One region of the Paenibacillus sp. FSL R7-0128 genome, then DNA from elsewhere that is predicted to be linked to it. Evidence: a T-box and tRNA genes for the amino acid it is inferred to sense, from the RefSeq annotation. Region 1 holds a T-box; the other regions hold tRNA genes.
What was found. A T-box is a leader RNA that pairs with one kind of tRNA and senses whether it is charged. The one in region 1 lies ahead of NST26_RS28655 (glutamine--tRNA ligase/YqeY domain fusion protein), so its partner is inferred to be a tRNA-Gln.
Positions count from the first base shown of each region.

Region 2: it has a tRNA-Gln gene. The T-box ahead of NST26_RS28655 (glutamine--tRNA ligase/YqeY domain fusion protein) is inferred to sense a tRNA for this amino acid. The anticodon was not compared.
Region 3: it has a tRNA-Gln gene. The T-box ahead of NST26_RS28655 (glutamine--tRNA ligase/YqeY domain fusion protein) is inferred to sense a tRNA for this amino acid. The anticodon was not compared.

Region 1 covers NZ_JBBOCD010000001.1:6,772,209-6,774,442, reverse strand. Annotated here, with positions in the region: gene NST26_RS28660 (tetratricopeptide repeat protein) at 1-907, shown strand, start outside; T-box leader at 979-1,241, shown strand; gene NST26_RS28655 (glutamine--tRNA ligase/YqeY domain fusion protein) at 1,323-2,234, shown strand, end outside.
Region 2 covers NZ_JBBOCD010000001.1:874,241-876,474, reverse strand. Annotated here, with positions in the region: tRNA gene NST26_RS03645 (tRNA-Gly) at 639-709, opposite strand; tRNA gene NST26_RS03640 (tRNA-Pro) at 727-800, opposite strand; tRNA gene NST26_RS03635 (tRNA-Arg) at 933-1,009, opposite strand; tRNA gene NST26_RS03630 (tRNA-Gly) at 1,020-1,094, opposite strand; tRNA gene NST26_RS03625 (tRNA-Leu) at 1,102-1,185, opposite strand; tRNA gene NST26_RS03620 (tRNA-Lys) at 1,202-1,277, opposite strand; tRNA gene NST26_RS03615 (tRNA-Gln) at 1,304-1,378, opposite strand; tRNA gene NST26_RS03610 (tRNA-Asp) at 1,474-1,551, opposite strand; tRNA gene NST26_RS03605 (tRNA-Met) at 1,556-1,632, opposite strand; tRNA gene NST26_RS03600 (tRNA-Val) at 1,665-1,740, opposite strand; tRNA gene NST26_RS03595 (tRNA-Glu) at 1,761-1,835, opposite strand; tRNA gene NST26_RS03590 (tRNA-Ser) at 1,873-1,962, opposite strand; tRNA gene NST26_RS03585 (tRNA-Asn) at 1,966-2,041, opposite strand; rRNA gene rrf (5S ribosomal RNA) at 2,093-2,209, opposite strand.
Region 3 covers NZ_JBBOCD010000001.1:6,567,932-6,570,165, forward strand. Annotated here, with positions in the region: gene NST26_RS27805 (monooxygenase) at 1-646, shown strand, start outside; tRNA gene NST26_RS27810 (tRNA-Leu) at 842-920, opposite strand; tRNA gene NST26_RS27815 (tRNA-Cys) at 952-1,025, opposite strand; tRNA gene NST26_RS27820 (tRNA-Gly) at 1,034-1,108, opposite strand; tRNA gene NST26_RS27825 (tRNA-Gln) at 1,115-1,189, opposite strand; tRNA gene NST26_RS27830 (tRNA-His) at 1,210-1,285, opposite strand; tRNA gene NST26_RS27835 (tRNA-His) at 1,334-1,409, opposite strand; tRNA gene NST26_RS27840 (tRNA-Trp) at 1,437-1,510, opposite strand; tRNA gene NST26_RS27845 (tRNA-Tyr) at 1,517-1,602, opposite strand; tRNA gene NST26_RS27850 (tRNA-Thr) at 1,609-1,684, opposite strand; tRNA gene NST26_RS27855 (tRNA-Phe) at 1,700-1,775, opposite strand; tRNA gene NST26_RS27860 (tRNA-Asp) at 1,797-1,874, opposite strand; tRNA gene NST26_RS27865 (tRNA-Met) at 1,879-1,955, opposite strand; tRNA gene NST26_RS27870 (tRNA-Val) at 1,988-2,063, opposite strand; tRNA gene NST26_RS27875 (tRNA-Glu) at 2,084-2,158, opposite strand; tRNA gene NST26_RS27880 (tRNA-Ser) at 2,196-2,234, opposite strand, start outside.

The DNA.
Region 1 (2,234 bases):
CAAGCGTGCAGCGGGCTATGAGGACAGCTCGTATCCTTATCATGAAGTGATCTCGTTCTATTTGGACAAGCTGGAGGATTCACATGTGCTGTTCCCGGAGGCAGCCCTGTCCTGTATGGAGCGTCTGGGTGCACTCTCCCGGGGAAGCTTCCTGCTGCTCACTGCCGATAAGGGAGACCACCGTCTGGAGAACTGGGAGTTTGCCGAGCCGCCGAAGCTGATTCATCACGGAAGCATCTCGCTTACAGCGAATTATCATGCGCTGGTGCATTATTTTGAGCGGAAGGGCGCACAATCCCAGTTCACGCAGCATCATTATAAAAATCTCAATGTGGGCTGCATCCTGATGCTGGAGGAGCCGATGCTGCATCCGCATACCCGGCTGGCCTACCGGCGGTTTGTCGAGCGGTTCGGGCCGGATGATTTCTTCAGCCTGAAGGTGTGGATCGATAAGAATTACGACACCATCGGCATGCAGCAGATCCTGGCCTTCTGGCGGCTGGGGGGCTATGACGCGGAGCTGTTCATTCAGAGTGCCGAGCGGATCTCTGCGCTGCTGCCGGATGCCAGCGACGAGGAGCTGCTGGACCTTCAGCGGGGGATCGACCGGATGTGGCGGGGCTTCTACCCGATGCCGCAAAAGTATGATCTGGCGCTGGACTGCGGCCTGCTGCTGTTCGAGATGGAGCAGTACGGGGAATCCCGCCGCTTCCTGGAGCATTCGCTCCAGTCCAGTGAGGAGGAGCCGGTAATTACCGTGCTGTACTGCCTGGCGATCTGCAGCTACGAGCAGGAGGATGATGAGGCGGCGCTGGATTATACGCGCAGATCGCTGCTGATTGAGCCGGAGCATGAGGAAGCGCTGGAGCTGCTCGCGGCGCTAAGCCAGGACCCGGCAGAGGCTTAGGCTGCTGCTCCCGGCAGTCCGGTGCAGCCCTTTACACCCGTTGTGAGTTTTGTTATTCTGTATCCAATAACGCAAACGCGATGACGAGAAGAGTACATTCAGGTTCTTCCCTCACAGAGAGCTCCGGCTGGTGTGAAGGAGCAGGGAAGACTGGATGGAAACAAGCCTCTGAGCGGCTTACCGGAACCAGGCAGCAGCCGGGGATGGTACGACAGGAGCTCCTGTTACAGAGCTAGAGTATAAGCCTGCCGGACGGCAGCGCCGTACTTGATGAGATTAATATGGTGACATATTAATGAACCTGGGGTGGTACCGCGAGAATTTCGTCCCCAAGACTTACGGTCTTGGAGGTGAGGTTCTTTTTTGTTGTATCCAGATAAGGCGGCGTACCACCCATGAACAGGAGGAGATTGGAATGACAGAGAATAATGGACCGGCTCTGCCGGAGAATTATATGGATAGGCTGATTAGTGAAGATGTGGAGGCGGGAGTCTTCAGCCGGGAGATCTGCACCCGGTTTCCGCCGGAGCCCAATGGCTATCTGCATATCGGGAGTGCTTTTGCCATCCACACGAATATGGGGATCGCCCGTAAATATGGCGGACGCTTCCATCTGCGCTTCGATGATACCAACCCGCTCAAAGAGGATAAGGAGTATGTGGAAGCGATCATCCGTGACCTTGAATGGCTGGGCTGCAGTCCCGGGGAACACATCTACTACGGCTCCGATTATTCGGAGGAGTTCTACCGCAGGGCAGAGACGCTCATTCTGAAGGGGAAAGCCTATGTTTGTGATATGACGGCAGCAGAGGTAACGGCTTACCGGGGGACCTTAACCGAGCCGGGGAAGGACAGTCCTTACCGCAGCCGAACGCCGGAGGAGAATCTGCGGCTGTTCCGGGAGATGCGTGCGGGGAGCTATCCGAATGGCGCTAAAGTGCTGCGGGCCAAGATCGACATGGCCTCGCCGAACATGAATCTGCGAGATCCGGTGTTGTACCGGATTATTCATGCCGCGCATTACCGCACGGGCGTTGCCTGGTGCATCTACCCGATGTATGATTTCGCCCATCCGATTCAGGATGCGCTGGAAGGGGTGACGCATTCGCTCTGCTCGATCGAGTTCAAGGATCACCGGCCGCTGTACGAATGGGTGCTGAACGAGCTGGGCACCCCGGAACCGCCGAGACAGAGGGAATTCGGCCGGGTGAACCTGACCGGAGTGGTTACAAGCAAGCGGCATCTCCGGGCACTGGTAGCCGGAGGCTTCGTGGACGGCTGGGATGATCCGCGCCTGCCTACGCTCAGCGGGCTGCGCAGACGGGGA
Region 2 (2,234 bases), 5.9 Mb from region 1:
ACATCCGCCCCGTTTAGCTCCTCCGCAGCAAATGTATTCGGTTTTCCGCACACACTTGCCCCCTTCGCCTTCCCTGAATCACATTGTGTTCGGTTTTTCGCATACATCCGCCCCGTTTAGTTCCTCCGCAGCAAATGTATTCGGTTTTCCGCACACGTTCTGATTTGTTTCTTACTTTAATGGCGATAATGGCGATGCTTCCACCTCCTATCTCTTACCAATTCTAAGCATTTTCTCTCACCGACCGCTTGAATTGAGCCGCATTGTTGCATATCTTGCAGGATTTCTCTAAAAATGTTACGGGCTACGCTATATTGTTGCATCAATTGCAGGAATTCCGGTGATTAGAGCAACTTAGCGCTGGCTTTGTTGCATTTCTTGCAGGATTTCAGCATCGGTCGCTTCTATTGGGCAGTATTGCTGCATTTCTTGCAGGAATTCTAAACAATGTTACGAGCTGTGGAGCATGGGGCCCCATCCTTTCATCGCAAAGGAGCGATTGTATTCGGACTTTCGCATACAATGGGACACGCGCACTTATATCAGCCCAATGTGTTCTGTTTTTCGCATACATTTCCAAATAGCAAAAAAAGTCCGCCTTCCCCATAGGGATGACGGACTCACGTGATACAGATATAAGCGGGTGATGGGAATCGAACCCACGCTATCAGCTTGGAAGGCTGAAGTTCTACCATTGAACTACACCCGCATAGGTGAAATGAAATATCGGGATGACACGATTTGAACATGCGACCCCCTGGTCCCAAACCAGGTGCTCTACCAAGCTGAGCTACATCCCGTTAATAAAAATGGCGCACCCTGAGAGATACGGATGCTACGCATCCGATTGCGAAGTTGTGCTATCGAAGCTTATGCTCCAACGAACTCGTTCGAATCTGACGGACACTTAGATAATTCAATGAAGCAATATATGGCGCGCCCTGAGAGATTCGAACTCCCGGCCTTTTGATTCGTAGTCAAACGCTCTATCCAGCTGAGCTAAGGGCGCAAAATCTATATGGAGCGGACGACGGGAATCGAACCCGCGACCCTCGCCTTGGCAAGGCGATGCTCTACCGCTGAGCCACGTCCGCAAAAACATGGTGCGCGTGAAGGGACTTGAACCCCCACGTCGTGAAACGCCAGATCCTAAGTCTGGTGCGTCTGCCATTCCGCCACACGCGCACACGTTACAAGAAAATGGTGAGCCATGAAGGACTCGAACCTTCGACACCCTGATTAAAAGTCAGGTGCTCTACCAACTGAGCTAATGGCTCTCATAAGAGAAACAATCCAAAAAAGATGGCTGGGGATATAGGAATCGAACCTATGAATGACGGAGTCAAAGTCCGTTGCCTTACCGCTTGGCTAATCCCCAATATTATAATTAGCAAAATACTACGGAATCGGATGGATACTCTATACTTCGAGATATAGGATGCTCAATCCCTCATGTCTTAATACCAATTAAAATGGCGGAACCGACGGGATTCGAACCCGCGATCTCCTGCGTGACAGGCAGGCATGTTAGGCCAACTACACCACGGTTCCAAATTGGTTGCGGGGGCAGGATTTGAACCTGCGGCCTTCGGGTTATGAGCCCGACGAGCTACCGGGCTGCTCCACCCCGCGTCATTGAACAAAATCTATTCGGTTAAGATAGATGGTGGAGGCTGAGGGGTTCGAACCCCCGACCCTCTGCTTGTAAGGCAGATGCTCTCCCAGCTGAGCTAAGCCTCCATGTATCAGTTCCAAAAAAATGGTGACTCGTATGGGATTCGAACCCATGTTACCTCCGTGAAAGGGAGGTGTCTTAACCCCTTGACCAACGAGCCATGCTGTGTAAAAAGTATTCAATGAAAAGTAACGCTACGGAGAGAGAGGGATTCGAACCCTCGAGACGCTTGTGGCGCCTACACGATTTCCAATCGTGCTCCTTCGGCCAAACTCGGACACCTCTCCATATGGCTCCCCGAACAGGACTCGAACCTGTGACAACTCGATTAACAGTCGAGTGCTCTACCAACTGAGCTATCAGGGAATATGTAACCAATCAGGGCAAAAAAAATACCACAATGTGTGTGGATGGTCCGCTTGGCGGCGTCCTACTCTCCCAGGACCCTTCGGTCCAAGTACCATCGGCGCTGGAGGGCTTAACGGTCGTGTTCGGGATGGGTACGTGTGGAACCCCTCCGCTATCGCCACCAAACGGGCATTTACAGCGTAAATGCTTC
Region 3 (2,234 bases), 200 kb from region 1:
TTTTCCCGCTGGTGGACAGGGAATGAACGTCGGCTTACAAGAAGCGATGAACCTAGGCTGGAAGCTTGCAGGAGCAATCAAAGGCTGGGCTCCAGACTGGCTATTAGACAGTTATCATGCCGAACGTTTTCCATGGAATACGGCCTTGCTCCGGAATACCGAGGTCCAAACCCTGCTTCTGGACGTGACGCCTCTCATCACGGAACTGCGAAGCATGCTGGCTAATCTGATTCAAATACCGGAGGCTAATTATCAAATCGCTGCACAAATTTCCGCCCTGGACGTACATTATGCACCCGACGCCGAAGCGCGTTCCCATCCTTTAAACGGGAAACGTTTCAAAGATCTAAGCTTAAAGCTGAAAGACGGGCAATTAATTAACTCCTATCCACTCCTGCACAAAGGTACTTTTCTTCTGTTGCATTTCCATTCTAATGAACAGAATAGCGGTCAATGGGAAACGTATAGCAACCTTCAAGTTGTACATGCCTCTTTAGCTGAGGCTGAGGCGGATTGGAACGACGTCCACACGGCGCTTATTCGGCCGGATGGACATATTGCCTGGGCGATTTCTCTATCCGATCCAAATCCAATTCAAACCATAAAAGAAGGAATCATTCGCTGGTGCGGAGACATTACCGTGTAGTAATTCGGGATAAACTAAAATCACGCAGTGTTGTCTTGCTAGGATCGAAGCCAAGGAACTCCGGTGGCGCTGGTTATCCTTGACCGGCCGGCGGAGCTGGCGACTGGAGGAACTTTTGCGGTAGGGAAATGATCCAGAAAAATAAGAACAGCCCATTAGATGAAAAATCTAATGGGCTGTTCTTACTAAAAATAATACCGGCGAGAGGACTCGAACCTCCACGGTTTCCCACTCGATTTTGAGTCGAGCGCGTCTGCCATTCCGCCACGCCGGCGTACACATATATAAATTCCAGAAAAAAATAATGGAGGTGCCACCCAGATTTGAACTGGGGATAAAGCTTTTGCAGAGCTTTGCCTTACCACTTGGCTATGGCACCACATGAAATGGAGCGGACGACGGGAATCGAACCCGCGACCCTCGCCTTGGCAAGGCGATGCTCTACCGCTGAGCCACGTCCGCATATAATGGCTGGGGATATAGGAATCGAACCTATGAATGACGGAGTCAAAGTCCGTTGCCTTACCGCTTGGCTAATCCCCAATATATTTTTTAAAAGAAAATGGGGCGACCGATGGGTCTCGAACCCACGAATGCCGGAACCACAATCCGGTGCGTTAACCCCTTCGCCACGGTCGCCATGTGAAGCTTTTAAGTTGTATTGCTATGTAATTCTTATAAAAGAAATGGGGCGACCGATGGGTCTCGAACCCACGAATGCCGGAACCACAATCCGGTGCGTTAACCCCTTCGCCACGGTCGCCATATGATTCTTTTATATGAAATTACTTGGCAGGGGCAGCAGGAATTGAACCCACACCAACGGTTTTGGAGACCGTTGTTCTACCTTTAAACTATGCCCCTAAAAAATGGTGGAGGCTGATGGATTCGAACCACCGAACACGTACGTGAGCAGATTTACAGTCTGATGCGTTTGGCCACTTCGCTAAGCCTCCACGGTATGGTGCCGGCGAGAGGACTTGAACCCCCAACCTACTGATTACAAGTCAGTTGCTCTACCAATTGAGCTACACCGGCATATTAAGTTGTGTATGGTGGCGCGGGAGGGAATCGAACCCCCGACACAAGGATTTTCAGTCCTTTGCTCTACCGACTGAGCTACCGAGCCATAAAAGTAATTTTGTAAAGATGGCGGAACCGACGGGATTCGAACCCGCGATCTCCTGCGTGACAGGCAGGCATGTTAGGCCAACTACACCACGGTTCCAAATTGGTTGCGGGGGCAGGATTTGAACCTGCGGCCTTCGGGTTATGAGCCCGACGAGCTACCGGGCTGCTCCACCCCGCGTCATTGAACAAAATCTATTCGGTTAAGATAGATGGTGGAGGCTGAGGGGTTCGAACCCCCGACCCTCTGCTTGTAAGGCAGATGCTCTCCCAGCTGAGCTAAGCCTCCATGTATCAGTTCCAAAAAAATGGTGACTCGTATGGGATTCGAACCCATGTTACCTCCGTGAAAGGGAGGTGTCTTAACCCCTTGACCAACGAGCCATGCTGTGTAAAAAGTATTCAATGAAAAGTAACGCTACGGAGAGAGAGGGATTCGAACCCTCGAGACGCTTGTGGC